4 regions of the Streptomyces sp. P1-3 genome follow, and region 4 is predicted to be linked to each of the others. Evidence: riboswitches for the same ligand, from Rfam matches in the RefSeq annotation. Region 4 holds a riboswitch; each other region holds the start of a gene.
The links. Region 4 has a riboswitch for cyclic di-AMP ahead of ACQUSR_RS30945 (C40 family peptidase). Riboswitches for the same ligand answer to the same signal wherever they lie in the genome.

Region 1 (7,210 bases), 2.8 Mb from region 4:
GCGTCCGCCCGCGCGCCGTTGTAGCGCTCGGTGACCTCCTCGGCCTGCCGGTGGTAGCGGTCGACCTGCGCCTTCACCTCGGCCGGGGTGAGCCGGGGCGCCGCGTGCCCGGTGCCGTCGAGGGCCGTGGCGGCGGTCGCGGCGCCCGCCAGGGCGATGGTCGCGGCCCGGCGGACGGTGCCGCCTGCGAACGGACGCTGCCTGGGCTTCCGGTGCGAGGCCACGGCGGTGGGTCACTTCCTTCCGAGCGGGCGAGGCGGCGGCCCGTGCACGGCCGACGCCGTACACAGGGGAGCGGGCCGCCGCCTGGAGCAGGAAGCTAGACCCCGTCGTCGGGCGAGGACACGGTGAAGGCCGGGAATGAGCGATTTCGGTGGATCGCGGACCGCGGCTGACCGGTCGGCTCACCGAGTGCCGGAACGTTCGCGCACGCGGATGACCGAAGCGGCGATCCGCACCCGGCGAGGACGCTCGCGGTGCTATGGGCGAACCGGCCACCGGTGCCGAGTCGCCCGATGCCGAGTCGGCTCCGGTGGCCGGTGGCCCGTCGACGGTGGCCGTGGTCCGCCGTCGCTCGTGGCCGGTGGCCGGTAGCCCGTAGCCGCGAGGCGACCGGCCCGGCCGTCGTGGCGGCCGCGGGCGCGGGCTACGCTCCGAGGCCATGGACGCAACTCTGCACGCCTTCGTCGGCCTGCACATCATCGGTATCGCCGCGCTGCTCGGCGGCTTCCTCACACAGATGAAGCTGATAGGCGCGGGCGAGGCCCGGATGTCGCCCTCGATGCTGCACGGCGCGCTGACGATGCTGGTGACGGGCATCGCGCTGGTGGGGCTCAACCAGGCCGACGGCAACAGCCTTGACAACGTCAAGATCGGCGTGAAGATGGCGCTGCTCGTCGTCATCCTCGGCCTGGTCTACGTGAAGCGGGACGAGGAGAAGGTGCCCGCCCCGCTCCTCGGCACCGTCGGGCTGCTGACCACCGCCAACATCTTCATCGCGGTGATGTGGACCTGAGGAGCCCCCGAGGAGGCTCCGAGCAGGCTCTGAGCAGGCCGGTGCTACGCCGGGCGGACGCTCCCGTAGATCGGCATCTCGGTTATCGGCGCGATCTTCACGTTGTCACCCGGCTTCGGCGCGTGGATCATCATCCCGTCGCCTATGTACAGCCCGACGTGGCTGATGTCGTCGTAGAAGAAGACCAGGTCGCCCGGCTTGAGCTCGGACGTCGACACGCGCGTGCCGACCTTCACCTGGTCCCACGTGGTGCGCGGCAGCGTCACCCCCGACGCCTTCCACGCGGCCTGGGTCAGCCCCGAGCAGTCGAAGGAGTTCGGGCCGGTGGCGCCCCATACGTACGGCTTGCCTATCTGGGCGCGCGCGAACGCCACGGCCTGCGCGGCCTTGGTGGAGTCGGAGGGCGCTGACGGGTCCGTGGTGCCGGAGCCGGAGCCGGAGCCTGAGCCGCTGCCGGAACCAGTACCGCTGCCGTCGTCCCCCTGCTGCTCCTCCTGGCGCCTGCGCTCCTCCTCCGCCTGCCGCTGCTTCTCCGCCAGCTCGGCCGCCTTGCGCCGCGCCTCCGCTTCCTTCTTCTTCTCCAGCGCCGCCAGCCGTGCCTTCTCCTCCGCGGTCAGCTGGGACAGCAGCGCCCGGGCCTGGGACAGCTTCTCCTGGATCGTCTTCTTCTCGGCCTTGAGCTTCCGCTCCGACGCGGTCAGATCCGCCAGGCTCCGGGTGGCCTTGCCGCGCTGCCGGGCCAGCTCCGTCTGCTGCGTACGGAAGTCGTCGACCGCGTCCTTCTGCCGCCCGGTGAGCCGGTCCATCAGGTGGTTCTGGTCGACGAAGCCCTGCGGGTCGTCGGCCAGCAGCAGGGTCGCGGTGCCGTCCATCCCGCCGTGCCGGTACTGGGCGGCCGCGTACGCGCCCAGGGTGCGCCGTGCCTCGTTCATCTTCTCGGTACGGGTGGCGGCCTCGTCCAGCAAGCGGTTCACCTCGGTCCGCTGCTTGCCCGCGGCCTCCGTGGCCGCGTTGTACTTCTGCGTGGCGGTACCCGCCTGCCGGTAGAGGGCGTCGACCTTCTTCCTCACCTCCTCGACCGTCGGCTTCGGCGCCCGTGGCGCGGCGTTCGCCGTCTGCGACAGGAGGGTGACCGAGGCGAGGGCGGCGGTGGTGACACCCACGGCCGTGCGGCGGCCGGCGGGCGATTCGAGCAACCGGGGACGCGGTTTGCGGTGCGACGCCAAGGGAGGCGACTCCTTCCGTGGACCGCCTACCGGGTTAGCTGTCGGGTTCGGGCGTACGGAAGGCTGCCCTACGGCCGTACGTGCGACGTACGGGCCGATTCACCCCAGATGGTGCGGGTGGGTCCCCGGCTCCGGAACCGCCTGATGGGCGGGCCGGACTCGGCGGCGGCGGCACGCGCCGGCTTCGGTCGCCGGCAGGGAGCGGGCCGCCTGACGGAGCACGCTAGCCAACCTCTGGGGCACCTGGGAAGGCTGGTGTTCGATTTGTCCGAGATCTTTCCGTGACATTGTCGTGTCGGCTGTCAGTGCCGGGCCCTAGACTCGGTGGGCGATGAGCAGCAGCCTCTTTGACGACAGCTTCCTGGCGAACCTCGACGGCGCGGCACCCGGAGCCGCCCCCGAGGAGCTTCCGCCACCGCCGGAGGACCCCGAGCACGACGGGTATCCGGCCGGCCCGGCCGCGGAGGAGGTGCCGCACGACCTCTTCGGCGACACTTTTAGCGTGCCCGTACCCAGGGAGCCAGGCCAGGCCGGTCAGGCGCGGGAGCCGTACTACCGCAACGGCGCGCCCCGCCCCGCCGTGGACTCCGCCGCGCTGCTGGAGGGGCTGAACGACCAGCAGCGGGCCGCCGTCGAGCACCACGGCGCGCCGCTGCTCATCGTCGCGGGCGCCGGATCCGGCAAGACCCGCGTCCTCACCCACCGCATCGCCCACCTCCTCGGCGCGCGCAAGGTGCACCCCGGCTCCATCCTCGCGATCACCTTCACCAACAAGGCCGCGGGCGAGATGAAGGAGCGGGTCGAGGAGCTGGTGGGCCCGCGCGCCGGCGCCATGTGGGTGATGACCTTCCACAGCGCGTGCGTGCGCATCCTGCGCCGCGAGTCGAAGAAGCTGGGCTTCACGTCCTCGTTCTCGATCTACGACGCCGCCGACTCCAAGCGGCTGATGGCCCTGGTCTGCCGGGATCTGGATCTGGACCCCAAGCGCTTTCCGCCCAAGTCCTTCAGCGCGAAGATCTCCAGCCTCAAGAATGAGCTCATCGACGAGGAGACCTTCGCCGACCAGGCCGCCGACGGCTTCGAGAAGACGCTCGCCGAGGCGTACGCGATGTACCAGGCGCGGCTGCGCGAGGCCAATGCCCTGGACTTCGACGACCTCATCATGACCACGGTCAACCTGTTGCAGGCGTTCCCGGACGTCGCCGAGCACTACCGCCGCCGCTTCCGGCACGTCCTGGTGGACGAGTACCAGGACACCAACCACGCGCAGTACACGCTGGTGCGTGAGCTGGTCGGCACGGGCACTGACAATTTCGACCCGGCCGAGCTGTGTGTGGTGGGCGACGCCGACCAGTCCATCTACGCCTTCCGCGGCGCCACCATCCGCAACATCCTCCAGTTCGAGGAGGACTACCCGGACGCGCGCACCATCCTGCTGGAGCAGAACTACCGCTCCACGCAGACGATCCTCAGCGCGGCCAACGCCGTCATCGAGCGCAATGAGAACCGGCGGCCCAAGAACCTGTGGACCGAGGCCGGGGCCGGGGCCACCATCACCGGTTACGTCGCCGACACCGAGCACGACGAGGCGCAGTTCGTCGCCGACGAGATCGACCGGCTGACGGACGCGGGCGACGCCAAGGCCGGAGACGTCGCCGTCTTCTACCGCACCAACGCCCAGTCCCGTGTCTTCGAAGAGATCTTCATCCGGGTCGGCCTGCCCTACAAGGTCGTCGGCGGCGTGCGCTTCTACGAGCGCAAGGAGGTCCGGGATGTCCTGGCCTATCTGCGGGTGCTCGCCAACCCCGAGGACACCGTCCCGCTGCGCCGCGTCCTGAACGTGCCCAAGCGCGGTATCGGCGAGCGCGCCGAGGCCATGATCGAGGCCCTCGCGCTGCGCGAGAAGATCTCCTTCGCACAGGCCCTGCGCCGCGTGGACGACGCCTACGGCATGGCGGCGCGCTCCGCGATCGCGGTGAAGCGCTTCAACGTGCTGCTGGAGGAGCTGCGCACGATCGTGGAGTCCGGCGCCGGACCCGCCACCATCCTGGAGGCGGTGCTGGAGCGTACGGGATATCTGGCCGAGCTCCAGGCGTCCACGGACCCGCAGGACGAGACCCGTGTCGAGAACCTCCAGGAGCTGGCGGCCGTCGCCCTGGAATTCGAGCAGGAGCGGACCGAGGAGGAGCCGGGCACCCTGGCGGAGTTCCTGGAGCGGGTCGCGCTCGTCGCCGACTCCGACCAGATCCCCGACGAGGACGCGGAGGGCACCGGCGTCATCACCCTGATGACCCTGCACACCGCGAAGGGCCTGGAGTTCCCCGTCGTCTTCCTCACCGGCATGGAGGACGGCGTCTTCCCGCACATGCGCGCCCTCGGCCAGACCAAGGAGCTGGAGGAGGAGCGGCGGCTGGCGTATGTCGGCATCACGCGCGCGCGGGAGCGGCTGTACCTGACGCGGTCGACCCTGCGCAGCGCGTGGGGGCAGCCGGCGTACAACCCGCCGTCCCGCTTCCTGGAGGAGATCCCCGACCAGTACGTGCAGTGGAAGCGGACGGGGCCGTCGGCGCCGTCGGCCTCGATGGGCGCGGTGTCGGCGATCACCTCGGGCCTGTCGTCCGGGCTCTCCGCTTCGCGCGCCCGGGGTGGCGCGGGCGGTGCAAGCGGTTTCGCGACCCGGCGGGCCAAGGACCGTCCGGTGGTCTCGCTGGCCGTCGGAGACCGGGTCACGCACGACTCGTTCGGTCTGGGCACGGTGATGGCGGTCAAGGGCAGCGGCGACGGGGCGGAGGCCACGATCGACTTCGGCGACGAGAAGCCGAAGCGGCTGCTGCTGCGGTACGCGCCGGTGGAGAAGCTCTAGCGCTCGCGTCGCGCCGGGCGTTGTCCGCGCTCGGCGCTGTCCTGGCTGTCATGGCTGGACGGGCTTGCTGGACGGGCTTGGAAACAAGCCCGTCTGAGGGCCTACATCGGGTCGAGGCCGTGACCGCGCAGCCACGGCAGCGGGTCGACGGCCGAGCCGGCGCCCGGGCGCACCTCGAAGTGGAGGTGCGGGCCGGTGGAGTTGCCGGAGTTGCCCGAGTACGCGATGACGTCCCCGGCCTTCACGGAACCGGATCGGATCTTGGTGCTGCTCAGATGGCAGTACCAGGTCTCGGTGCCGTCGGGGGAGGTGACTATCGCCATGTTGCCGTACGCGCTGTTCCACTGCGTGCGGACGGTCCCGTCGGTGGCGGCCATGACCGGCGTGCCGTAGCTGACGGGGAAGTCGATGCCGGTGTGCACGGACATCCAGTTGATGCCCGCCTGGCCGTACTGGGCGCTGAGGCCGTGCTGCGCCACGGGGAGCGCGAACTTGGGGCGCAGCGCCTCCTTGCGGGCGGCCTCCTCGGCCTTGCGCTTGCGCTCGGCCGCCTGCCGCTCCTTGAGGTCGATGCGCTCCTGGGTGCGGTTGGCGCGGTCGGCGAAGTCGTCGGCGCGGTCGGCCAGTCCGGCGAGCTGGGTGTCCATCTTGCTGTTGGCCACCGAGGGCTTGACGGAGCCCGGGTCGGGCGCGGCCTGCGTCGTCGAGTCGTCCTTCTTGCCGTCCTCGCCGCCGATGCCGCCGACGGCGGCCGCGGCGACGGCCGTCACGCCCATGATGGCGACGGAGGGCACGGCGACGGTGAGCAGCGCGGAGCGCTTGGGGCGGGAGGAGGACGTGCGGCGGCGGTTGCGGCTGTCGCGGCTGTCGCGGCGGGATCCGCCGTTCCGGCGGGGACCGCCGGGACCGGTGGCGGCGGAGACCAGTACGGGCTCGTCGTCCCGGTCGTCGGCACCGGCCGCGTCGACGCCGGCGGCCGACCCGGGGGCGGTCGCCGCGTCGGCCGGGAGGCCGAAGTCCGTGCCGGACTCGGGGAGGTCGGCATCGGCGCCGGAGCCGAAGCCGGGCCCGGTGGCGGAGTCGGCTTCGAACCCGGTCGCCGGATCGGCCTCGTACGGCTGGCCGATCAACTGCTGCTCGTAGACGGAGTCACCGGTGGCCCAGGCGGTGGCGTCCCAGGTCTGGGTCAGGCCGGAGTCGACGCCGTTGGCGTCGTAGGTCCCGGTCCCGCCCCACAGGGCGGTGTCGTGGGCGCCGGTGTCGGCGGCGGCATCGGTGTCGTACGCGTCGCTGACGTCCCAGTGACCGCTCGTGTCCCACTGGCCCGTCGTGTCCGCGGAGCCGTCGTGCGGGCCGGGGATGTCGGCGGAGAGCTGATAGCCGCCGGTGTCCCACGCCGTGCCGGTGCCGGTGCCGTCCAGGCCGGTGGTGTCGTAGGCGCCGGTGTCGTAACCGCCGGTGCCGAAACCGCTGGTGTCGTAGCTGCCCGTGTCGTAGCTGCCGGTGCCGTACGCGGCTGGCTCGGCGGTCTGCTGCGCGGCGGCGCCGAAGTCCCACTGGCCGGAGGTGTCGTAGTGGCCGGTGTCGTATGACCCGGTCCCGTACTGGCCCGTGTCGTATCCGGTGGCGACCTCGCCGTAGGGATCGCCCGGCACGGAACCGTAGAGGGGGTCGCCTTCGCCGTAGGCGGCGCCGAGGGCGTCGAACGTACCGGTGGAGTAGCCGTCAAACCCGGCATAGGCGTGCTGAGCGCCCTGCTGCTCGCCGTACGCCCCGTAGTGCTGGGTGTAGGAGGCGTCAGGAGCGGGGACGGTCGGGGTCGGGTTACCCGACGGGTGACGGTCGTTCACCACCAACTTCTCTTTCGCCTCGGCAGTAGGAGCTGGGGGTCCGGGGGGAGGTCCCCCAGGGCGGTTCAGTGCGGCGACTGTACCCGGCGGTATGCGACGGCGACAATCTTCAACAGGTTTTATGGGGCCCAGGAAAGGGCATTTGGTGGCCTTTCGGCTGTCTGGGCGGCGTAACTTGGCCGGGCGTTCGATTGCTGTTCGGTAATTTTCCGGGTCGTTACGCAACCGAAGCGGATCCGGAAGCGTCGCCCGGCTC
Region 2 (7,210 bases), 5.4 Mb from region 4:
CCGGACGCTTCGGCGGATGCCGCTTCCGGCCGACCGGAAGCGGCCCCGCCCGCAGTCGGCGGGAAGCCGGACGCGGCTGCGCCCGGCCCGCCGTCAGGTGCGACGACCCGCCGCGTGCCGCCCGGCAGCACGACCGCTCCACCGGGGCCCGCGGCCGGGGCCGCGCCCTGCCGCGCGGCAGCGCGGTCGCCGTCCGGCCTGTCGGCGGTGGAGCCACCCGATCGGCTCGCGGGGCCCGCTCCCGCGGAGGCGGGCGCGGTCTCGTTCCCGTACGGCGTGGTCTCGGCCCCACGCGGCGGGGCACCGGACGCGGCCGGCTGTGCCAGGGCTTCCGCCAGGCCGGGGATCTCCAGGTGGACCACCGCGACCGGCTTGGTCGGGCCGCTCGCGGCGGCCGTGGCGGCCGCCTGGCGCAGTGCCATGGCCAGCTCGGACGCGGTCGCGTCGCCGACCCAGGGCATGGCGTTGACCACGACGGCATCGCAGGCGTCGTCGGCCAGCGCCTGGGCCAGGGCCCGGCCGAAGTCCGCCGGGCCCGCGCCGGTGGTGAGGTCGCGGGGCGGCAGCGGGCGCAGTCCCTCCGTACGGCAGGCGTCGTACGTGAGCAGGCCGAGCGACTCGGAGTTGCCGAGGACGGCGACGCGCGGGCCTTCCGGGAGCGGCTGGGAGGCGAGCAGCAGCCCGGTGTCGGCCAGCTCCGTGACCGTGTCGACGCGGATCACCCCGGCCTGCCGCAGCAGGTCGGAGACCGTGGCATCGGGGATGGCGGAGGTCGGCACCGCGTGGCCGGGCGGCGCGCTGCCGCTGTGCCGGGAGCCCTTGACCACGACGACCGGTTTGACGGCCGCCGTGCGCTTGGCGAGCCGGGTGAACTTCCGCGGGTTGCCGATGGACTCCAGGTACATCAGGGCGATGTCGGTGTCGGGGTCGTCGTACCAGTATTGGAGTAGGTCGTTGCCCGAGACGTCGGCCCGGTTGCCCGCGGAGACGAAGGTGGACAGGCCGACGAGACCGGCGCCGCGCCGGTGCAGGCCGGACAGCAGGGCGATGCCGATGGCGCCGGACTGGGTGAACAGCCCGACCCGCCCGGCCAGCGGCATCTCGGGCGAGAGGGAGGCGTTGAGCCGCACGCCGGCCGCGGTGTTGATGACGCCGAAGGTGCCGGGTCCGATGACGCGCATCCCGTACCCGCGGGCCTGCCGGACCAGTTCGCGCTGGCGGGCGCGGCCCTCGGCACCGCTCTCCGCGTAGCCGGAGGAGACGACGACCAGCCCTTGGACGCCGTGTTCGCCGCAGTCGGCGACGACGGACGGGACGCTCGCGGCGGGGACGGCGACGACGGCGAGGTCGACGGGCTCGGCGATCTCGCCGATGGAGCGGTGGGCGGGGACGCCCTCGGGCTCCAGGACGGTCTGCCCTTCCGGGAAGGCGTGGTTGACCGCGTACGCACGACCGGTGAAGCCCCCGTCGAGGAGGTTGCGCAGCACGGTGCGGCCGACCCCGCCGACCGCGCGGCCGGTGCCGATGACCGCGACCGAGCCGGGGGCCAGCAGCCGCTGGGCGGAGCGGGCCTCGGCGCGCTGCTCGCGGGCCCGCATCACCGCGAGGGACCGGTCGGTGGGTTCGAGGTCGAACTCGAGCCGGACCACACCGTCCTCGAAGCTGCGCTGCTGCGTGTAGCCCGCGTCCGTGAACACCTTGATCATCTTGGTGTTGGCGGGCAGCACCTCCGCGGCGAAGCGCCGGATGCCTCGCTCGCGGGCGACGGCCGCGATGTGTTCGAGGAGGGCGGAGGCGACCCCGCGGCCCTGGTGGGCGTCCTGGACGAGGAAGGCGACCTCGGCCTCGTCGGCCGGGCCGGTGGCGGACATGCCGCGTTCGTCGATCCGGTCGTACCGGACGGTGGCGATGAACTCGCCCCCGACGATGGCGGCGAGACCGACCCGGTCGACGTAGTCGTGGTGGGTGAAGCGGTGCACGTCGCGGGCGGAGAGCCGGGGGTAGGGGGCGAAGAAGCGGTAGTACTTCGACTCGTCCGAGACGTGCTCGTAGAAGCTGACCAGGCGCTGGGCGTCGTCCGCGGTGATGGGGCGGATCTGCGCGGTGCCGCCGTCGCGGAGCACCACGTCGGCCTCCCAGTGGGCCGGGTAGGTGTGGCGGTCCGGGTCTGACGCGGTCTGCATGGGGCCAGCGTATGCGGAGGCGCTGACAGCGACACCGCTCCGCGCGGGCACCGGCGAAGTCCGCTTCGGACCACTCTCGGCACCATGAGACACTGGTCTAGACAACTAGCAACGACCTGAAGGGCTACACCATGGTTGAGCGCCGCGTCACCGTCGGCTGGGCCGAGGGCCTGCACGCCCGTCCCGCCTCGATCTTCGTCCGGGCGGCGACCGCGTCGGGCGTCCCGGTCACGATCGCCAAGGCCGACGGCACCCCGGTCAATGCCGCCTCCATGCTCGCCGTACTGGGCCTGGGCGCCCAGGGCGGCGAGGAGATCGTCCTCGCTTCGGAGGACGAGAGCGCCGAGGCCGCGCTCGACCGCCTGGCCAAGCTGGTCGCCGAGGGGCTTGAGGAGCTTCCGGAGACCGTCTGATGCACGGAATCGCCGCGGTTCCCAGCGATTCCCAGAGATTGCCGAGCGATTCCCAGCGATTCCGAGCACCAAGAGGCCGCGGTGTCCGAACACGGACACCGCGGCCTTTGTCATTGCCACGGCCTTTGTCATTGCCGCGCCCCATTCCGGTGCGGCCGGAATTCCACCGGGGCGCGCGAAATCCACCGCGCACCTCTTTCGGCGCAGAACTCTTGTATACGGGCTGGCTGTTAATTCCTGACGCGCGCAGTGTTTACGGATTGTTTCGGACCGCTCACCGCGAACGGGCGGCGCGACCGGTATTCCGCCAGGGACCGCTCCGCGTGCGCCGCGGCGAGCTCGCGCGCCCGCTCGGCGTCCCCCCGCGCCACCGCATCCACCAGCGCGCCGTGCCCCCGCCACACCTCCATGGCACGCGCCGTCGCCGACTCGCTCCGGACGCCGGCCCGCGGCACGGGGGGCGGGACGCGCGCCGGGTCGGCCGCGTACACCCAGTCGATCTTCCGACGGAGCTGCCCCAGCAACCCCGCCAGGCTCGGGCTGCCGGAGGCCTGGGCGAGCGTCTCGTGGAACCAGTCTCCGAGCGGGCGCAGTTCACCGAGCTGCCCTCGGTGGGCCCGCTCCTGGCCCAGCCTGACCAGGCCGCGCAGCACCTTCAGATGGGCCTCGGTGCGCCGCTGGGCGGCGCGTGCCGCGCCCAGCGGCTCCAGCAGTGCGCGAATGTCCAGCAGATCGGCCGCCTCCCGCTCGGAGGGCCGGGCGACGCAGGCGCCCGCGTGCCGCCTGGTGGTCACGAACCCCTCGGACTCCAGGGTGCGCAGCGCCTCGCGCACCGGCACGCGTGAGACGCCGTAGCGGCCGGCGAGGAGTTCCTCGCCCAGTCGGCTGCCGGGTGGATACACACCGGAGACGATGTCGTCGCGAATCGCCGTGCACACCGCATGCGCCGAAATCCGGCGACCGCCCTGGATCGCAGTCGTCTCGCCGGTCATTTCCGGTCCCGCATGGTCGAAACCTCCGCCTTAATCTCCGCGAAACGCAGCCGATTGACGCGTGTTCCGTGACTCTATTCCAAACGGCGGGAATTTCCGACGGCCGGACTGATTTCATGGATATTTTTTGGCCAAGGCGAGCACGCGACAGGCCCCGGCCGGGGGCCGGGGCCTGTCGGGAAGAGCTCGGTGTCAGATGGCGACGCCGTGGCCGCGCAGGTACGCGACGGGGTCGATGTCCGAGCCGTACTCGGCGGTGGTGCGCGCCTCGAAGTGCAGGTGCGGCCCGGTGGAGTTGCCGGTGCTGCCCGACAGCCCGATCTGCTGGCCGGGGGTGACGGTCTGGCCGACCGTGACGCTGAGCGACGACATGTGGCCGTACTGGGTGTAGGTGCCGTCGTTCATCTTGATCACGACGTTGTTGCCGTACGCGCCGCCCCAACCGGCCTCGACGACGGTGCCGGAGCCGACCGCCTGCACCTTGGTGCCCGAAGCCGCGTGGAAGTCCACGCCGGTGTGGCTGCCGGAGGACCACAGACCGCTGGAGGCGTGGTACTGGGTGGAGACGTAAGAGCCCGCGATCGGCGCGACGTAGGTGTTCAGGCGCTTGCGCTCGGCCTCGCGGGCAGCGCGCTCCTTGGCGGCCCGCTCCTTCTTCGCGGCGGCCTCGGCCTTCCGCTTGGCCTCGGCGGCCTCCTTGCGGGCCTCCGCCTCCGCCTGCTGCTTGGCGGCGGCCACCTGGGCCGCCCGCTCCTGGTTGGCGGCCTGGACGTCGATCTCGTCCGCGAGGCGGTCGTCGACGACGATCGCCTGGTTCAGGCCGGTGTCCTCGAAGCGCGGGGAGTCGTCGGGCGCGGCGAACGCGGGAGAGGCGACGGTCGCGACGACGCCGGAGGCGGCGAGCGTGGCCATACCGGCGATGTGCGTACCGGTGAGAGGGGTGCGGCGAGGACGGCGGTGCTTCCCGGTGGGACGGGTGAACGCCATAAGTCGGCGTACTCCTTTCCTTCCTTCTCGCCTACCGGGTTAGCTGACGGGTTCGGAGCAGGAAGGTCTCCTACGGATCCCTCCGGAGAGGCACCCGATTCACCCCAGGGGACTTGGGTCCCCGGCTCCCCTCGGCTCACGCGTCGGGGACTCGGCGATGGCTGTCCGGGCCGCGGGTGCGACGCAATCTGACGAACAGCCGGAACGACGCTAGACGCACGATCTTTCAATCACCAAACGGATCCGGGTTTTTGTTGCACTCGCCACAGGGCAGACAGGAAGCCTCTTGGCCAAATCGGACACCGGGCTCATCAGGGGACGGACAAGCGGAACTCCGGCGTCCTATGTGACGCCGGAGTTCCGCTTCATCCCGTATCCGGTGAGCCCTCGTCAGCCGGTGACGACCTTGACCTCACCGATCCCGAGCGCCCGCACCGGCTCCTCGATGACCGAGGCGTCGCCGACGAGCACCGTGACGAGCCGGTCGACGGGGAAGGCGTTCACCGCGGCGGCGGTGGCCTCCACCGTCCCGGTCTCCGCCAGGCGCGCGTACAGATGGGCCTGGAAGTCGTCCGGCAGGTGCTGCTCGACCTGGTCGGCCAGCGTGCCCGCGACGGCCGCCGCCGTCTCGTACTTGAGCGGGGCGACGCCCACCAGGTTCTGCACCGCGACATCCCGCTCTTCGTCGGTCAGCCCCTCTGCGGCCAGCGTGCGGAGCACCTTCCAGGTGTCCTCCAGGGCGGGGCCGGTCACCTCGGTGGCCACCGAGCCGGTGATGGCGAGCATCGCGGCGCCCGTCCCCTCCGGGGTGGAGCGCAGCACCTGCCCGAAGGCGCGCACGCCGTAGGTGTAGCCCTTCTCCTCGCGCAGCACGCGGTCGAGCCGGGAGGTGAGGGTGCCGCCCAGGCAGTAGGTGCCGAGCACCTGCGCGGGCCAGACGCGGTCGTGCCGGTCGGCACCGATCCGCGCGATGAGCAGCTGGGTCTGCACCGCGCCGGGCCGGTCCACGATCACCACCCGGCCGGTGTCGTCAGCGGTGATCGGCCGGTACGGGTGCTGCGGCGCCGTGCCGCCGGTCCAGCCGCCGAGCGTGTCGGCCAGGGCCTGGTCCAGGTCGACACCGGTGAAGTCGCCGACGATCACCGCGGTCGCGGTGGCGGGGCGCACATGCGCCTCGTAGAACGCCCGGACCGCGGCGGCGTCGATACGCCGCACGGTCTCCTCGGTGCCCTGGCGGGGCCGGGACATCCGGGAGTCGGCCGGGAACAGCTCCTTGGACAGCGCCATCGTGGCACGGCGGCCCGGGTTGGCCAGCTCGTGCGGGATCTCGTCCAGGCGGTTGGCTACCAGGCGCTCCACCTCCCCGTCGGGGAAGGCGGGGGCGCGCAGCGCGTCGGCGAGCAGGCCGAGCGCCTTGGACAGCCGGGAGGCCGGGACCTCCAGGGAGACGCGGACGCCGGGGTGGTCGGCGTGCGCGTCGAGGGTGGCCCCGCAGCGCTCCAGCTCGGCGGCGAACTCCTCGGCCGTGTGCTTGTCGGTGCCCTCGGACAGGGCCCGCGCCATGATCGTCGCGATGCCGTCGAGGCCGTCGGGCTCGGCGTCCAGCGGCGCGTCCAGGTTGATCTCGACCGCGACGACCTGCTGGCCGGGGCGGTGGCAGCGCAGCACGGTCAGGCCGTTGGGCAGCTGGTCCCGGGCCGGGGCGGGGAACGCCCACGGCTTGGCGACGCCGGCCTGCGGCTGCGGGTGGAACGTCATGGCGGAGGTGACGGCGTCGCTCACAGTGTCTCCTTGTTCGCTTCTCCGCCCCCGAGGCGCAGAGGTGCAGGCATCATGATCATCTGCGGGCCGGTGGCCTCGTGTGCGTCGCTCACCGATTCGCTTCCTCGGTCTCGTCGGCGGTCTCGTCGGCGGACTGGCCTTCGGGCTCGGTGGGTTCGTAGACGAGCACCGCGCGGTTGTCGGGGCGCAGCCGCGCGGCGGCGACCTCCCGTACCTCCTCCGCCGTGACGGCGAGGACCCGCTGGACCGCGGTGAGCGCCAGCTGCGGGTCGCCGAACAGCACGGCGAACCGGCACAGTTCGTCCGCGCGGCCGCCGACGGTGGCGAGCCGGTCCAGCCACTCGCGCTCCAGCTGGGCCTGCGCGCGCTCCATCTCCTCCGGCGTGGGACCGTCGGCGGCGAAGCGGGCCAGCTCGTCGTCGACGGCGGCCTCGATGTCGGGCACCTCGACCCCGGCGGAGGTCTTCACGTCCAGCCAGCCGAGCGAGGGCGCGCCCGTCAGCCGCAGCAGGCCGAAGCCGGCGGCCACCGCGCTGCGGTCACGGCGCACCAGGCGGTTGTGGAGGCGGGAGGACTCGCCGCCGCCGAGGACGGTGAGCGCCAGGTCCGCGGCGTCGGCCTCGCGGGTGCCGTCGTGCGGAAGGCGGTAGGCGGCCATCAGGGCGCGGGAGGGAACCTCCTCACGCACTTCCTCGCGCAGCTGCTCGCCCATGACGTCGGGCAGCGTGCCGTCGCGCGGCGGCTGCTTGCCGTCGTGGGAGGGGATGGAGCCGAAGTACTTCTCGATCCAGGCCAGGGTCTGCTCGGGGTCGATGTCGCCGACGACCGAGAGCACCGCGTTGTTCGGCGCGTA
Region 3 (7,210 bases), 2.6 Mb from region 4:
GCCGACCTCGACCACCCCCAACTGCCGTATCTGCGGGAGGCGGGCATCGAGGTCGAGCGGGCCGAACCCGCCGCCCGCGAGCTGGTGGACTTCTGCGCCGACGGCGGCCGCACGGCCGTGGTGATCTCCTCCGCGGAGGGCGAGTCCGCGCTCACCGACGGCCTGGCCCGGATGGCCGGCTCCGGCCGCGAGCAGATGCCCGACCTGGAACTGCTGCCCGGCTCCTACGACCTGCCCGGCGCGCGGCTGCTCGACCTCGTTCAGGTCATGGACCAGATCCGCGCCGAGTGCCCGTGGAGCGGCGAGCGCACCAACGCCGAGCTGGTGAAGTACGGCATCGAGGAGGCGTACGAACTCGTCGAGGCCATAGAGGCGGGCGACCGCGAGGCCCTGCGCGAGGAGCTCGGCGACGTGCTGCTCCAGGTCGTCTTCCACGCCCGGATCGCCCAGGACGACCCGGACGAGCCGTTCTCCATCGACGACGTGGCGGGCGGCATCGTGGACAAGCTCATCCACCGCCATCCGCATGTCTTCGGCGAGGAGACCGCCGAGACCGCCGACGAGGTCAAGGCGCACTGGCTGCGCACCAAGGCGATCGAGAAGCAGCGCACCTCGGTCACCGACGGGGTGCCGCTGGGGCAGCCCGCCCTCGCGCTCACCGCCAAGCTCGCCTCCCGGGCCCGTACCGCCGGACTGGAGGTGCCGGTCCCCGCCGGTCAGGGGCCGGGCTACGAACTGCTGGCCCTGGCGCTGCGCGCCGAGGCGGAGGGGGTCGAGCCGGAGACGGCGCTGCGGGCGGCGGCCCGCGCCTACCGGGACGCGATCCGCGCCGCGGAGGGCGCGGCGGAGGGTGCCGCGCGGGCGGGGGACGCTGCCGCGCGGGCCGGGGACGGCGCCGCGCGGGCCGGGGACGCCGCGGTCTGACCCCGCGGCTCCCGCCGACGGCCCGGGGGGCCGCGTCCCCCGCAGGCCCGGGGGACGCGCTCCCGGCTCAGCGCCGGTCTGCCCCCCCCCGGCTCAGCGCCGGTCTGCCCCCCCCGGCTCAGCGCTGGTCTGCCCCCCCGGCTCAGCGCCGGTCTGCTCCCGGCTCGCCGCCGGTCTGTCCCCGGCTCGCCGCCGGTCTGCGCCCGTCCCGTCCCCGGTCTGTCCCCGGCTCGCCGCCGGTCTGCGCCCGTCCCGTCCCCGGTCTGTCCCCGGCTCGCCGCCGGTCTGCGCCCGTCCCGTCCCCGGTCTGCCCCCGGCTCGCCGCCGGTCTGCGCCCGTCCCGTCCCCGGTCTGCCCCCGGCCCGTCCCGGTCTGCGCCCGTCCCGTCCCCGGTCTGCCCCCAGCTCGTCCCGGTCTACGCCCGTCCCCGTCCCCGGTCTGCCCCGGCCTACCCCCGGTCCACCTCCGGCCCGCCCATCCCCGGCCCGTACCCGGCGCACTCTCGCGCAAGGGCGCTAATAGGGGTATGAAGAACATATGGGCACATACAGCACTGTTCCGCTCGCGGCCCGAGACCACCTGGTCGGCATCGGCCCGCTCGTCGCGGGGATAGGCATCGTCATCGGCCTCATCCTGGCCGTGTGGCTGGGCATCAGGGTCAAGAACAAGGAGCTCCCGCCCTCTCAGGAGCCTCAGCCGCGCGCCGGCGCCTGGGAGACGGAGCAGGAGTACGAGAGCGGTCGGCTGACGTCGCCGGATCACGGGCCCGGGCATCAGGACTCGCATCCGACGGACGTGAAGACGCAGCGCCGCAAGCCGATGGAGGTCCCGCACGACGGTGTGCGGCACATGCCGTACGAGTTCGGCAACTTCGGCAGCCAGCCGTCGGACACCGACGAGCCGCCGCCGAAGTGGACATCGGGACGCAGCGGCTCGTGGGGCACCGGCTGACGGCCCGGCCGCGACGGCTGGGTGTCGCGACGACCGGCCGCCGCTGAGGGCCGGCCGGCGATGTGGGACGGCCCGGTGCGGCCTGGTGCGGCGAGAAACGGCGGCGATGTGGGACGGCCCGGTGCGGCGCGGTGCGACGGGAAGCGGCGCGGGTCCGCCGGTGGTGCGGGGCGGCCAACGGTGCGGGCCGGTCGGCGGTGCCGGATGCCCGTGACCGCCGAGTCCCTGATAGCCGCCGGGTCCCTTGCGGCAGACCGCGACCGCCGCGACCGCCGGGCCCCTCGCGGCCGGCCCCGATCCGCCGCGCACGGCCGCGCGATACGGTCGCGACGTGCCTGACCAGCTTTCCCCCGTGCCCGCTCCGCCGCCCCTGTTCACCTGGGAGTTCGCCACCGACCCCTACCCGGCGTACGCCTGGCTGCGCGACCACGCCCCCGTGCACCGGACCGCTCTGCCCAGCGGAGTCGAGGCCTGGCTGGTGACGCGGTACGCCGACGCGCGGCAGGCGCTCGCCGACTCCCGGCTGTCGAAGAACCCCGTTCACCACAGCGAGAACGCCCACGGCAAGGGGAAGGTCGGCATCCCGGGGGAGCGCAGCGCGGGCCTCATGACCCATCTGCTCAACATCGATCCGCCGGACCACACCCGGCTGCGGCGGCTGGTGTCGAAGGCGTTCACACCGCGCCGCGTGGCGGAGTTCGCCCCGCGGGTCCAGGACCTGACCGACCGGCTCATCGACGGCTTCGCGGCGCGCGGCGAGGCCGACCTCATCCACGAGTTCGCCTTCCCGCTGCCCATCTACGCGATCTGCGACATGCTGGGCGTACCACCCGAGGACCAGGACGACTTCCGCGACTGGGCGGGCATGATGATCCGCCACGGCGGGGGGCCGCGCGGCGGCGTCGCCCGGTCCGTGAAGAAGATGCGGACGTATCTGGCCGAACTGATCCACCGCAAGCGGGAGTCGCTGCGCGAGGACGGGGCCGACGACCTGATCTCCGGGCTCATCCGGGCCAGCGACCACGGCGAGCACCTCACCGAGAACGAGGCCGCGGCCATGGCCTTCATCCTGCTGTTCGCCGGCTTCGAGACCACGGTCAACCTCATCGGCAACGGCACCTACGCCCTGCTGCGCCACCCGGAGCAGCGGAAGCGCTTCCAGGCCGCGCTGGCCGACGGCGACGAGGCCCTGCTCGCCACCGCGGTCGAGGAGCTGCTCCGCTACGACGGCCCCGTGGAGATCGCCACTTGGCGGTTCGCCACCGAGCCGCTGGTCCTCGGCGGGCAGCGCATCGCCGAAGGCGACCCCGTCCTGGTCGTCCTGGCCGCCGCCGACCGCGACCCCGAGCGCTTCGAACGGCCCGACGTCCTGGACCTGGCGCGCGCCGACAACCAGCACCTCGGCTACGGCCACGGCATCCACTACTGCCTCGGCGCGCCGCTGGCCCGGCTGGAGGCGCGGACCGCTCTCGCCACCCTGTTGAGCCGCCTCCCCGACCTGGCGCTCGACGGCGATCCGTCCGATTTGCGCTGGCGCGGCGGACTCATTATGCGAGGGCTGCGCACGCTCCCCGTAACGTTCACCCCAGAAGGAAGTTGACGGGCGGTCAGCACCGTGATCGGGGCGTGACCTCCGCTACATCGGCTTGTGACTCGTTGGCGGTCGGATTATCTTTCAGCCTCAACTCAGCCGCCACACGAGAGGCAACCGCATGCGCTCCGGGACCGGTAGACACCGCCGCCCCCGTCAGGCTCCGGCAATCGTCGTCGCGGCGGGGGTGACCGGCGCGAGCATCGCGCTTCCGCTCCTGGGCGCCACCGGCGCACACGCCGCCGACACGGCCACGTGGGATCGGGTCGCCGAATGCGAGAGCGGGGGTACGTGGAGTGCCAACGCGGGCAACGGCTTCTACGGCGGCCTCCAGCTCACCCTCGACATGTGGAAGAGCTACGGCGGTACGTCCTACGCCCCGCGTCCCGATCTGGCCAGCCGCTCGCAGCAGATAGCCGTCGCCGAGACGATGCTGGCCGACCGCGGGCCGCAGGCCTGGCCCAGCTGCGCGCTGAACGCCGGGCTCAAGGACGGGGGCGAGGCTCCCGAGGTGAACCCCGGCAGCACCCAGCCGCCCACCACCGGGGCCGAGGAGCCGGACCGAGGTGACGCCGACTCGACGAAGCCCGCCGACGAGGACACGTCCACCCAGAAGCCCGACTCCGACTCTGACTCCGGCTCCGACGACACGTCGGACGCGGACCGCGACCGTACGGATGGCGACGCGGACGGCAAGGCGCCCGAGGACGGCAAGGCCGACACGGACGGCAAGACCGACGAGGGCAGGGCCGACGAAGACGGCAAGGCCGACGAGGGCAAGGGCGACAAGGCCGACGAGGACGGCAAGGGCTCCACGGACCGTACGGACCCGGAGCGGGACGCCGACCCGGCGCACACGCCGTCGGAGGACCCCGCGGACGGCCGTACGGACGACGGCGCGGACGGTCGTACGGACGACGGTGCGACCCCGACCCGTCCGGACGCCGACCCCGGGCGCGCACCGCAGCCCGGCACCGGCAAGCACCGCGGCGAACCGGACGACCGCGCCGGCGACGGCGCCGGCGACGGCGAGCGGCGCGGCGGACGGCATGCCTCGCGCGGCGACGGCGACCGCGGCGCGAACCCCTCGGGCGACGGCCGGGACCGTTACACGGTGCGCTCCGGTGACAGCCTGTCGGCCATCGCGGCCGAGCACGACGTCCCCGGCGGCTGGCCCGCGCTCTACAACGCCAACGAGAGCCTCGTGGGCGCTGACCCGGATCTCATCCTCCCAGGTCAGCGCCTTGTCCTGAACGGCGACGAACGCTAGTTCGGGCCATCTCGCCCGCCGTGATGAAAATGAGACATGAGTCTCTTCGCATTTTCGGGTGTGTCTGCCTTATCCCGCCTTAACAGGGTGGGTCTGACCTGCGGAGATGATGGTTCCCTGGGCGCAAACAGGGCTGAGTTTCCACGGATGTTGGGGTTTGAGCTCTCCCGGGGGCTGTGCTTACCGTCGTCATCGCTCGCCACCGCGGGCACCGCCGACCGACACGCCGAGTCCTGCCAACGGTCGGGGGGTTGTCGACGCGTAAGCGCCGAAGGCAGGAGCGGGGGACCCACGATTTTGCGCCGGTCCGCCGGCTAGGGGTGAAGCCGGGTGCGCGGCAGCGCATCCGGCCGGGCCACTCACACGCCCGAACCCGACAGCTCACCTCGCAGGCGTCGGTGAGGAAACGAACCAACCATGCTCAAGTCCAAGGGCAAGCATCGTCGTCCCTCCAAGGCCACCCGGATCGCCACGCTCGCCGGTGTCGCCGGCGCCGCCGTCGCGGTCCCGCTGCTCGGCGCCACCCACGCCTCGGCGGCGACCACCAACCAGTGGGACCAGGTCGCCCAGTGCGAGTCCGGCGGCAACTGGTCGATCAACACCGGCAACGGCTACTACGGCGGCCTGCAGTTCTCGGCATCGACCTGGGCCGCGTACGGCGGCACCGCGTTCGCCCCGACCGCCGACCAGGCCACCAAGGACCAGCAGATCCAGATAGCCGAGAAGGTCCTGGCCGGGCAGGGCAAGGGCGCCTGGCCGGTCTGCGGCAAGAACCTGACCAGCGGCGGCTACGAGGGCGGCTCCTCGGCCTCCACCCAGTCGCAGCAGCAGAGCAAGCCCAAGGCCCAGCCGAAGCCGCAGACCCCGGCCCAGCCGAAGGCGCAGCCCCAGCGGCAGGCCCCGCAGCAGACCGAGCGCCAGGCCCAGCCGGCGCCCACCACCCGCTCCACCGAGCGCGCCGTGCCCAAGGGCGACGGCGAGTACACGGTGAAGGCCGGCGACACCCTCTCCACGATCGCCGAGGCCCGGCACGTCGAGGGCGGCTGGCACAAGCTCTACGAGCTGAACGACGACGTCGTCGCCGACGCCGACCTGATCTACCCCGGCCAGCGCCTGCACCTGAGCTGACCCGGCCAGCGCCTGCACCTGAGCTGACCCGCTCTTTCTCCGGGGCTCCGCCCCAGGCCCGGACGGGCTGTCGAGACAGCCCGTCCGGGCACTCCGCGTCTTACAGGCCGGGCGTCGGGCGGGGGCAGCCCGCCGCTCCGGTTAGGCTCATGCTGCTAAGCCGCAGACCAACGAAGGAGAACCTCGTGCCGTCCATCGACGTCGTCGTAGCTCGCGAGATCCTCGACTCGCGAGGGAACCCCACGGTCGAGGTCGAGGTCGGCCTCGACGACGGCAGCACCGGCCGTGCTGCCGTGCCGTCCGGCGCCTCGACCGGCGCCTTCGAGGCCCTCGAGCTGCGTGACGGTGACAAGAACCGCTACGGCGGCAAGGGTGTGGAGAAGGCCGTCCTCGCCGTCATCGAGCAGATCGGCCCGGAGCTGGTCGGCTACGACGCCACCGAGCAGCGCCTGATCGACCAGGCGATGTTCGACCTGGACGCCACGCCGGACAAGTCCTCGCTCGGCGCCAACGCCATCCTGGGCGTCTCCCTCGCCGTCGCGCACGCCGCCTCCGAGGCGTCCGACCTCCCGCTCTTCCGGTACCTGGGCGGCCCCAACGCCCACCTGCTGCCGGTGCCGATGATGAACATCCTCAACGGCGGCTCGCACGCCGACTCCAACGTGGACATCCAGGAGTTCATGATCGCGCCGATCGGCGCGGAGTCCTTCTCCGAGGCCCTGCGCTGGGGCACCGAGGTGTACCACACCCTCAAGGCCGTCCTGAAGGCCAAGGGCCTGTCCACGGGCCTGGGAGACGAGGGCGGCTTCGCCCCGAACCTCGGTTCCAACCGCGAGGCCCTGGACCTGATCCTGGAGGCCATCAAGCAGGCCGGCTACACCCCCGGCCAGGACATCGCGCTCGCGCTGGACGTCGCCGCCTCCGAGTTCTACAAGGACGGCTCGTACAACTTCGAGGGCCAGTCCCGCACCGCCGCCGAGATGACCGAGTACTACGCCGAGCTCGTCGCCGCGTACCCGCTGGTCTCCATCGAGGACCCGCTGTTCGAGGACGACTGGGACGGCTGGAAGACCATCACCGCCAAGCTCGGCGACAAGGTCCAGCTCGTCGGCGACGACCTGTTCGTCACCAACCCGGAGCGTCTGGGCCGCGGCATCGACGAGGCCGCCGCCAACGCCCTGCTGGTCAAGGTCAACCAGATCGGCTCGCTGACCGAGACCCTGGACGCCGTCGAGCTGGCCCAGCGCAACGGCTTCAAGTGCATGATGTCCCACCGCTCCGGCGAGACCGAGGACGTCACCATCGCCGACCTGGCCGTCGCCACCAACTGCGGCCAGATCAAGACC
Region 4 (7,210 bases):
CCGGGCAGGGCCGCGGCGTGGTCGGACAGGCGGCGGTCGGCCAGCACGTGGTCGATCCAGGCGTCCGCGTCGGCCACCGCGTGCGCGACGGCGACCAGTTCCAGATGTTCGCGAACCGTGAGGTCCGGATAGCAGGCGACCATGTCCCCGACGACGGCGACGCGGGCCCGGACCTCCGGATCGTCCTCGCGGACCGGGCGGCCCGCGAACCGCGCCTGGCCGGTGGTGGGCACGTCACGGCCCGCGGCGATGCGCAACAGGGTCGACTTTCCGGAGCCGTTGTGGCCGAACAGCGCCGTGCAGGTGCCGGCGGCCACGTCGAGATCCAGCGGATGCAGCGCCTGCCGTTCGCCGTACGTGCGGCTCACCCCGCTCAGCCGCAGCAGCGCTCCCCCCGTGTCCCCACCCATATCCGCTCGGCCCCCCTGTGATCGATTCCGGTCCCGCCCCGACCCTAACCGCAATGACCTCAATGGCCGCGATGACCGCGATGACCTCAATGAGCGCGGCAACCGTGGTGGCCCGCCATGCGACTTACAGAGTATCCTCTGCAAATTCCTCTTTGCAGAGGATACTCTGCACTCTACGATGCCGGCATGACCCAGAAATCCAGCCCAACGCCCGGACCGGAGCAGCCCGTTCGGCATCTCGACGCCCGCAGTCTGCGCGGGCTCGCACATCCGCTGCGGATGCGCATCCTCGACCTGCTCACCCTCGACGGCCCGGCCACCTCCGCCCGGCTCGCCGCGCGCCTCGGCGAGAACACCGGCACCGTCAGCTGGCACCTGCGGCACCTCGCCGAACACGGCTTCATCGAGGAGGAGAGCGGGCGCGGCACCAGGCGCGAACGCTGGTGGCGGCGGGTGGAGGCGACCAATGTGCTCAACACGGCGGAATTCCAGGACGACCCCGACAGCCGGGGCGCGCTGTCGGTCTACACCCATGAGCTGGCCCAGCAGCAGTTCGACCGGGTCGTGCGCTACTTCGCCGAGGACTGGGACGCCGAGTGGCGCAACGCGGGCAGCGTCTCCCACTGGTCCGGCCTGCGGATGACGCCGGAGCAACTGGCCGCGCTGAACGCGGAGCTGATGGACGTGATCGCACGCCACACCCCGCCCCCGGACGCCGAGCCCGACCCGGACGCCCTCCCCGTCGTCGTACAGCTCCAGTCGTTCCCGCGGAAGGCGTCCGCCCCGGATCGGAGTCCGGCGTGAAGACCCGCGGCGACGGCGGGCTGCTGCGCCGGCACCGCGACTTCCGGCTGCTGTGGTGCGGTGAGACCGCCGGGAAGTTCGGTGCCGCGGTGTCCGGGGTGGCGATGCCGATGGCCGCCGTCTCCGCCCTGGACGCCGGCACCTTCGAGGTCGGCCTGCTCAGCGCCGCCGGCTGGCTGCCCTGGCTGGCCATCGGCCTGCCGGCGGGCGCCTGGGTGGACCGGACGCGGCGCAGGCCGGTCATGCTGACGGCGGCCGCCGTCTCGTGCGCGCTGTTCGCGTGTGTGCCGGTGGCCGCCTGGTGCGGCGTGCTGTCCATCGGTCTGCTGCTGGCCGTCGCCCTGCTGGCGGGGGCGGCCTCGGTGTTCTTCCAGACCGCCTACAGCGCCTATCTGCCCGGCCTCCTCGACCCCGCGGACCAGGCCGAAGGGAACGCGAAGCTGCACGGCAGCGCGTCCGCCGCGCAGATCGCCGGGCTGGGGTCGGGCGGCGTCGTCGCGCAGCTGGCGGGCGCGGTCAACGCGATGTCCGCCAACGCGGCCACGTTCCTGGTGTCGTTGGCATGCCTGGCGCGCATCCGGCACCGCGAGCCGCGCGGCCCCCGCTCGACGCGACCGCGGCGAGCGCTGGCCGGCGAGGTACGGGAGGGGCTGCGGCTGGTCGCGCGGGACCCGTGGCTGCGTACGCTGACGCTGTTCGCGGCGGCCTCCAACTTCGCCTTGATGGGGTACCAGGCGATTCTGGTGGTCTTCCTGGTCCGCGAGGTCGGGCTGGCGCCCGCGACGGTCGGCGGGCTGGTGGCGGCGGCCGGGTCGGGCGGGGTGGCCGGGGCCTTCCTGGCCCGCCGGGTCGCCGCCCGGATCGGCACGGCCCGCGCGACCTTGGTGTGCGAGGCGGGGTTCGCCGTGTTCGCCCTGCTCATCCCGCTCACCACGCCGGGCGCCGGGGTTCTGCTGTACGTCTCCGGGGGCTTCTGCGTCGCCGCGGGCGTCGTCGCGGGCAACGTGCTGAAGGCCACCTTCCAGCAGAGCTACTGCCCACCGGAGCTGCTGGGCCGGCTCACCGCGACGTCGGCGTTCCTCAACTACGGAACGCTGCCCCTCGGGGCCCTGCTCGGCGGCGCGCTCGGCACGGCGCTCGGCGTCCGTACCACCATGTGGATCATGACGGCGGGAGTGCCGCTGGCGGGGCTCATCCTGCTGTGCTCCCCCCTCGCACGGGTGCGTGACCTGCCGGTGTCCCGGATGCGGCCGGCGCCGGAGGACTGCCCGTCCGACGCCTGTCAGCCCGCCTAGACCGGGTCACCGTACGACGGCCTCCGGTCACAGGTCGTTGTCGCGCTCGCCTTCCGCCTGGGACGGCGTGGTGCGGGGGACGTCCGGGTGCTTCTCGGTTCCGGGCAGCTTCCTGCCGGGCGCCTCGTTCTCGTCGTCCCGTTCTCCCTCGGCCTGGGAGGGGGTGTGCTCCCACGGAGACGGAGAGGGGGTCTGCTTCTGCATGGCTGCTCCTTCCGGACCCGCCCGGCGCCCGCCGCCCGGGGCCGTCGGCTCTCCGAGTACCCCGTACGGCCCGGTCCACCCCTGACCCCGGGCGTCCGGCACCGGGCCGGGCTGGGCCGGGCCGGGCCGGGCCGGGCACGCCATAGGCTGGCAGCACGATGAGACGCAGAACCACCGCCCCGCCCGCCCCCCTGCCGCAGCGCGACGGCATCGATCCGGTCCGGCTGCGGCTGCCCGCCGAAGGGGCCTGGGCGACGATCCGGGACCACCTGGTCGACCGGCTGCCCGCGCTCGGGCCCGGTCTGATCGACGCCCTGCTGGACGAGGGCGGGATCGTCGGGTCGGACGGGCCCGTCGCACCCGGTGCCCCGTTCGCACCCGGGGCCTTCCTGTGGTTCTACCGGCCGCTGCGCCCGGAGGTGCCGGTCCCCTTCGAGCTGGATGTGCTCCACCGCGACGAGAACCTGCTGGTGGTGGACAAGCCGCACTTCCTGTCCACCATGCCCCGCGGCCGGCATGTGACCGAGACCGCCCTGGTACGGCTGCGCCGGGATCTGGGCCTGCGCGAGCTGAGCCCCGCCCACCGGCTGGACCGGCTCACCGCGGGCGTCGTGATGTTCGTGATCCGGCCGGAGCACCGCAGCACCTACCAGTCGCTGTTCCAGGACCGCGCGGTGCGCAAGGAGTACGAGGCCGTCGCGCCGTACGCCCCCCGGCTGGCGCTGCCGCGGACGGTGCGCAGCCGGATCGTCAAGGAGCGCGGGGTGATGGCCGCGCGGGAGGTGGCGGGCCCGCCCAACAGCGAGAGCCGTATCGAGCTGGCCGAGCGCCGGGGCGGGCTGGGCCGCTACCGGCTGCGCCCGGTGACCGGGCGCACCCATCAGCTGCGGGTGCACATGAACGCCCTCGGTGTGCCGATCCTGGGCGACCCGGTCTACCCGGTCGTCGGCGACCCCGCCGCCGACGACTTCAGCGAACCGCTGCAACTGCTCGCCCGGGAGTTGGCGTTCACCGATCCGGTCACCGGGCACGAGCACCGGTTCACCAGTCGGCGCACCCTGCGGTCCTGGCCCGCCCCGGCACCGTCTAGTTGACCCGGCCGTACCAGACCTGACGGGTCCAGATCCTTTCCAGCCGGACCGACTTACCCGGCTTGGGTGAGTGCCAGATCTGATTCTTACCGGCGTAGATCCCGACGTGGTACACGCTGCCGCCGGAATGGAAGAACACCAGATCACCGGCTTTACGGGAACCGGCGGAAAGGTGCCGGGTCTTGTTGTACTGGGCGGCCGCCGTACGCGGCAGCGTACGGCCCGCCTTCTTGTAGGAATAGAGCGTCAGCCCGGAGCAGTCGAACCGGTTGGGGCCGGCCGCTCCATATACGTAAGGTGCGCCCTTCTTCGATGCGGCGACCTTCAGCGCCTTGGATGCCAAGGTCGCCGCCTGTGCGTCGGAGCTCATACCCGGGACCAGCAAGGACGCGGTGACGGTCGCCACGGTGAGCGCCGAGACCCGACCCGTCCTGGATATGAGCGCGGGTATACGGGGAAGCACGGGTTTGCGAGAAATCGCGGACATGCCGAAGCCCTTCGTCATCCGCCTGCGAAAGATGACCTGTCGGGTTCGGGCCGGCGAAGTTGCCCGGCCACATAAGTGGCTTCACCCCAAGGACCACCGCGTTCGTGGTCCGCCGTGCTTGGGTCTCCCGCTCCTGCCGCTGTGCGTATCTGTCCGGCCATCCGGTGCGGCGGCAGGACTCGGCGTCCGCCCGGACGGTCCCGCCTCGGTGACGGGATCTTGTACCGGGAGGAGATCCTGCACCATCAACCGTCGGATTTCAGAGCCGAGATGGCTTTCTGTGAACTTCTTCACGTCGGCCGCATTACGGAATTCCGAGGCCACGGGAGACTCCGCACTCCTTCACCAAGGGGTACGAACTTGCCTTCGTGCAGCGGGAGTTGTTATCTCACGAAGGAATGGAATCCGCCTGGTGGAGCAATCGATTCCGGCATGTGCCTCAGGCCGGGGCCGGTCCGGGGTCAGGAGGCGGCGGAGCGCTTCCGGCCGTCCCGCAGGAAGCGGCGCAGCCGCTGGAGCGGCCAGGTGTTGATGATGTCGTCGGGGGTGAGCCAGCCCCGCTGCGCGGTGCCCACGCCGTAGCGCATGTACGCCAGATGAGGGGTGGCGTGGGCGTCGGAGTTCACCGCGAACTTCACGCCGTACCGCTTGGCGCGCAGGATCTCCTCGTCGCCCAGGTCGAGCCGTTCGGGATGGGCGTTGACCTCCAGCGCCGTGCCGGTTCTGGCGCACGCCTCGAACACCGCGTCGAAGTCGGCGTCGATGGCGGGGCGCTTGCCGATCCGCCGGGTGGTCGGGTGGCCGATGACCGCGACGTACGGGTTCTCGCAGGCCCGTATGAGCCGCCGGGTCTGCGCCTCCCGGCTCTGGTTGAAGTGCGAGTGCACCGAGGCCACGCACACGTCGAAGCCTTCGAGGAAGTCGCCGGGCCAGTCCACGTCCCCGTCGGGGCCGATGTTGAGCTCGGTGCCGTGCAGCACCCGCATCCGGCGGTGCTCGCGGTCCAGTTCCCGCACCCGCTCGCGCTGGGCGAGCATCTTCTCGTCGGTCATCCGCTGCATGACCAGGTCCGGGGCGTGGTCGGTGACGGCGTAGTACGCGTAGCCGCGGGCCGCCGCGGCGGCGACCATGTCCTCCAGCGGGGCGAGGCCGTCGGTGAGGTCGGTGTGCGTGTGCAGGTCGCCGCGGATGTCGTCCTCGGCGACCAGCTCGGGGAGTTCACCGCGCAGCCCGGCGGCCACCTCGCCGCGGTCCTCGCGCAGGGTCGGCGGGATCCAGGGCAGGCCGAGCCGGTCGTAGATCTCCTCCTCGGTCTGCGAGGTGATCTTCCTCCCGCTCTTGGCGTGGAACAGGCCGTACTCGGACAGCTTGAGCTTGTGGCGCACCGCCATCTCGCGGATTCTGATGTTGTGCGCCTTCGACCCCGTGAAGTACTGGAGGCCCGCGCCCCATGAGTCGGGGGGCAGCACCCGCAGATCCACCTGGAGCCCCTTGGTGGTGCGGATGGAGGTCTTCTTCTCCCCGTGCGCGATGACCTCGGCGGTGTACGGCAGACCGCTGAACGCGTCCATGAACGGCGCCGACCGGGCCGCGGCGACCAGGACGTCGACGTCCCCGATGGTCTCCTTCATCCGCCGCAGCGATCCGGCGTACGTACAGCCCTCGCACCCGGTGACCCGCGACAGCTCGGAGACGACCTGCTCGGCGACGTCCATCGCGGCGCTGAGCAGGATGCGGCCGCCCGCCTTCTGCATGAGGGCGATGCCGTGCAGGATGTTCTCCTCGGTCTTCGGGCCGAAGCCCTTGACGTCGCGCAGCCGCTCCTCGTGGAGGGCGTCGAGGAGCTCGTCCACGGAGGAGATGCGCAGCTCCTCGTAGAGCGCCATGGCCTTCTTGGGGCCGAGCATGGGGATGGTCATCAGCTCCCGGACCCCGGCCGGGATCGAGACCCTGACCTCCTCGATGGTGGCGACATGCCCGGTGCGCAGGTACTCCACGACCTTGTCGGCGATCGACTTCCCCACGTTCGGGATCTCGCGCAGGCCCTTGGCGTCGAGTTTCGAGACGTCGGCGTGGTAGCCGCCGATCGCGCGGGCGGCCTTCTCGTAGGCACGCGCCTTGAAGGCGTCGCCGCCCGTGATCGCGATGAGGTCGGCGTACTCCTGGAGCAGGGCCGCGACCTCGTCATTGGGCCGCACCATGTCTCCACAGGTGCCCCGATGGGCGCGGACGACACCTGGCCCGGGTGGTGCGCCGTACGGACACCCGGGCCGTTCGGGTCACCGTCGGTGCGCGGTCGGCGACGGCGGGGCCGCCGCCGACCCCAGGTGGTCGACCAGTGCCGCCGCGACCGGTGCCACGACCTCCGGCGCGATCATGTGGCCCATGTCCGGGACGGTCAGGAGGCGGGCGCCGCGGATCGCCTCGGCGATGAGGCGGCCGTGGCCGGGCTTGGCCGGTTCGTGGGTGCCTTCGACCACGAGGGTGGGTGCCTGCACCCGCTCCAGCGCGCCGACGGGTTCGACCTCGGTGTCGGCCATTCCGGCGAGGCGGTGGTTGACCGCCGCGCGGGGGTCGCGGGCGCGGTCGAAGAGCAGCTCCTCAAGGCGGCGCTGGGCGTCCTCGTCGAACGGCAGGGCGGTGCCGTTCATCACCCTGGCCACCTCGATCTGGAAGTCGATCGCCGCGGCGCGGGCGGCGGGCGGCGGGGCCGCCAGCGCCTTCCGGAAGAACTCGGTGAACTCCGGCCTCGGCTCCGGCAGGCTGCCAGGCTCCTGCGGCTCGCCCGTCAGGGCCCGGATCAGCACCTGCGACTCGCGGCCGCCGAGCGGCGAGGAGCCGATCACGGTGAGCGTGCGCACCCGCTCGGGGTGGTCCGCGGCGATCCACTGGGCGACCAGTCCGCCCGCGGAATGGCCG

Region 1: another riboswitch for cyclic di-AMP. It lies ahead of ACQUSR_RS19525 (NlpC/P60 family protein); the one in region 4 lies ahead of ACQUSR_RS30945 (C40 family peptidase).
Region 2: another riboswitch for cyclic di-AMP. It lies ahead of ACQUSR_RS07570 (M23 family metallopeptidase); the one in region 4 lies ahead of ACQUSR_RS30945 (C40 family peptidase).
Region 3: another riboswitch for cyclic di-AMP. It lies ahead of ACQUSR_RS20355 (transglycosylase family protein); the one in region 4 lies ahead of ACQUSR_RS30945 (C40 family peptidase).

The regions. Positions count from the first base shown of each region.
Region 1 covers NZ_CP192512.1:4,504,394-4,511,603, forward strand. The annotation lists gene ACQUSR_RS19515 (NlpC/P60 family protein) at 1-224, opposite strand, end outside; gene ACQUSR_RS19520 (hypothetical protein) at 662-1,015, shown strand; gene ACQUSR_RS19525 (NlpC/P60 family protein) at 1,060-2,241, opposite strand; cyclic di-AMP (ydaO/yuaA leader) riboswitch at 2,250-2,416, opposite strand; gene pcrA (DNA helicase PcrA) at 2,573-5,104, shown strand; gene ACQUSR_RS19535 (peptidoglycan DD-metalloendopeptidase family protein) at 5,206-6,954, opposite strand; gene ACQUSR_RS19540 (lipase family alpha/beta hydrolase) at 7,172-7,210, opposite strand, start outside.
Region 2 covers NZ_CP192512.1:1,832,948-1,840,157, forward strand. The annotation lists gene ACQUSR_RS07555 (GNAT family N-acetyltransferase) at 1-2,183, opposite strand, end outside; gene ACQUSR_RS07560 (HPr family phosphocarrier protein) at 2,315-2,596, shown strand; gene ACQUSR_RS07565 (GntR family transcriptional regulator) at 2,827-3,588, opposite strand; gene ACQUSR_RS07570 (M23 family metallopeptidase) at 3,781-4,575, opposite strand; cyclic di-AMP (ydaO/yuaA leader) riboswitch at 4,590-4,742, opposite strand; gene ACQUSR_RS07575 (M16 family metallopeptidase) at 4,966-6,333, opposite strand; gene ACQUSR_RS07580 (M16 family metallopeptidase) at 6,446-7,210, opposite strand, start outside.
Region 3 covers NZ_CP192512.1:4,684,230-4,691,439, forward strand. The annotation lists gene ACQUSR_RS20335 (nucleoside triphosphate pyrophosphohydrolase) at 1-924, shown strand, start outside; gene ACQUSR_RS20340 (DUF6479 family protein) at 1,462-1,875, shown strand; gene ACQUSR_RS20345 (cytochrome P450 family protein) at 2,207-3,475, shown strand; gene ACQUSR_RS20350 (transglycosylase family protein) at 3,588-4,736, shown strand; cyclic di-AMP (ydaO/yuaA leader) riboswitch at 4,993-5,146, shown strand; gene ACQUSR_RS20355 (transglycosylase family protein) at 5,154-5,864, shown strand; gene eno (phosphopyruvate hydratase) at 6,050-7,210, shown strand, end outside.
Region 4 covers NZ_CP192512.1:7,256,970-7,264,179, reverse strand. The annotation lists gene ACQUSR_RS30970 (ABC transporter ATP-binding protein) at 1-410, opposite strand, end outside; gene ACQUSR_RS30965 (winged helix-turn-helix domain-containing protein) at 597-1,214, shown strand; gene ACQUSR_RS30960 (MFS transporter) at 1,211-2,509, shown strand; gene ACQUSR_RS30955 (hypothetical protein) at 2,537-2,713, opposite strand; gene ACQUSR_RS30950 (RluA family pseudouridine synthase) at 2,872-3,807, shown strand; gene ACQUSR_RS30945 (C40 family peptidase) at 3,800-4,309, opposite strand; cyclic di-AMP (ydaO/yuaA leader) riboswitch at 4,296-4,447, opposite strand; gene polX (DNA polymerase/3'-5' exonuclease PolX) at 4,753-6,492, opposite strand; gene ACQUSR_RS30935 (alpha/beta fold hydrolase) at 6,571-7,210, opposite strand, start outside.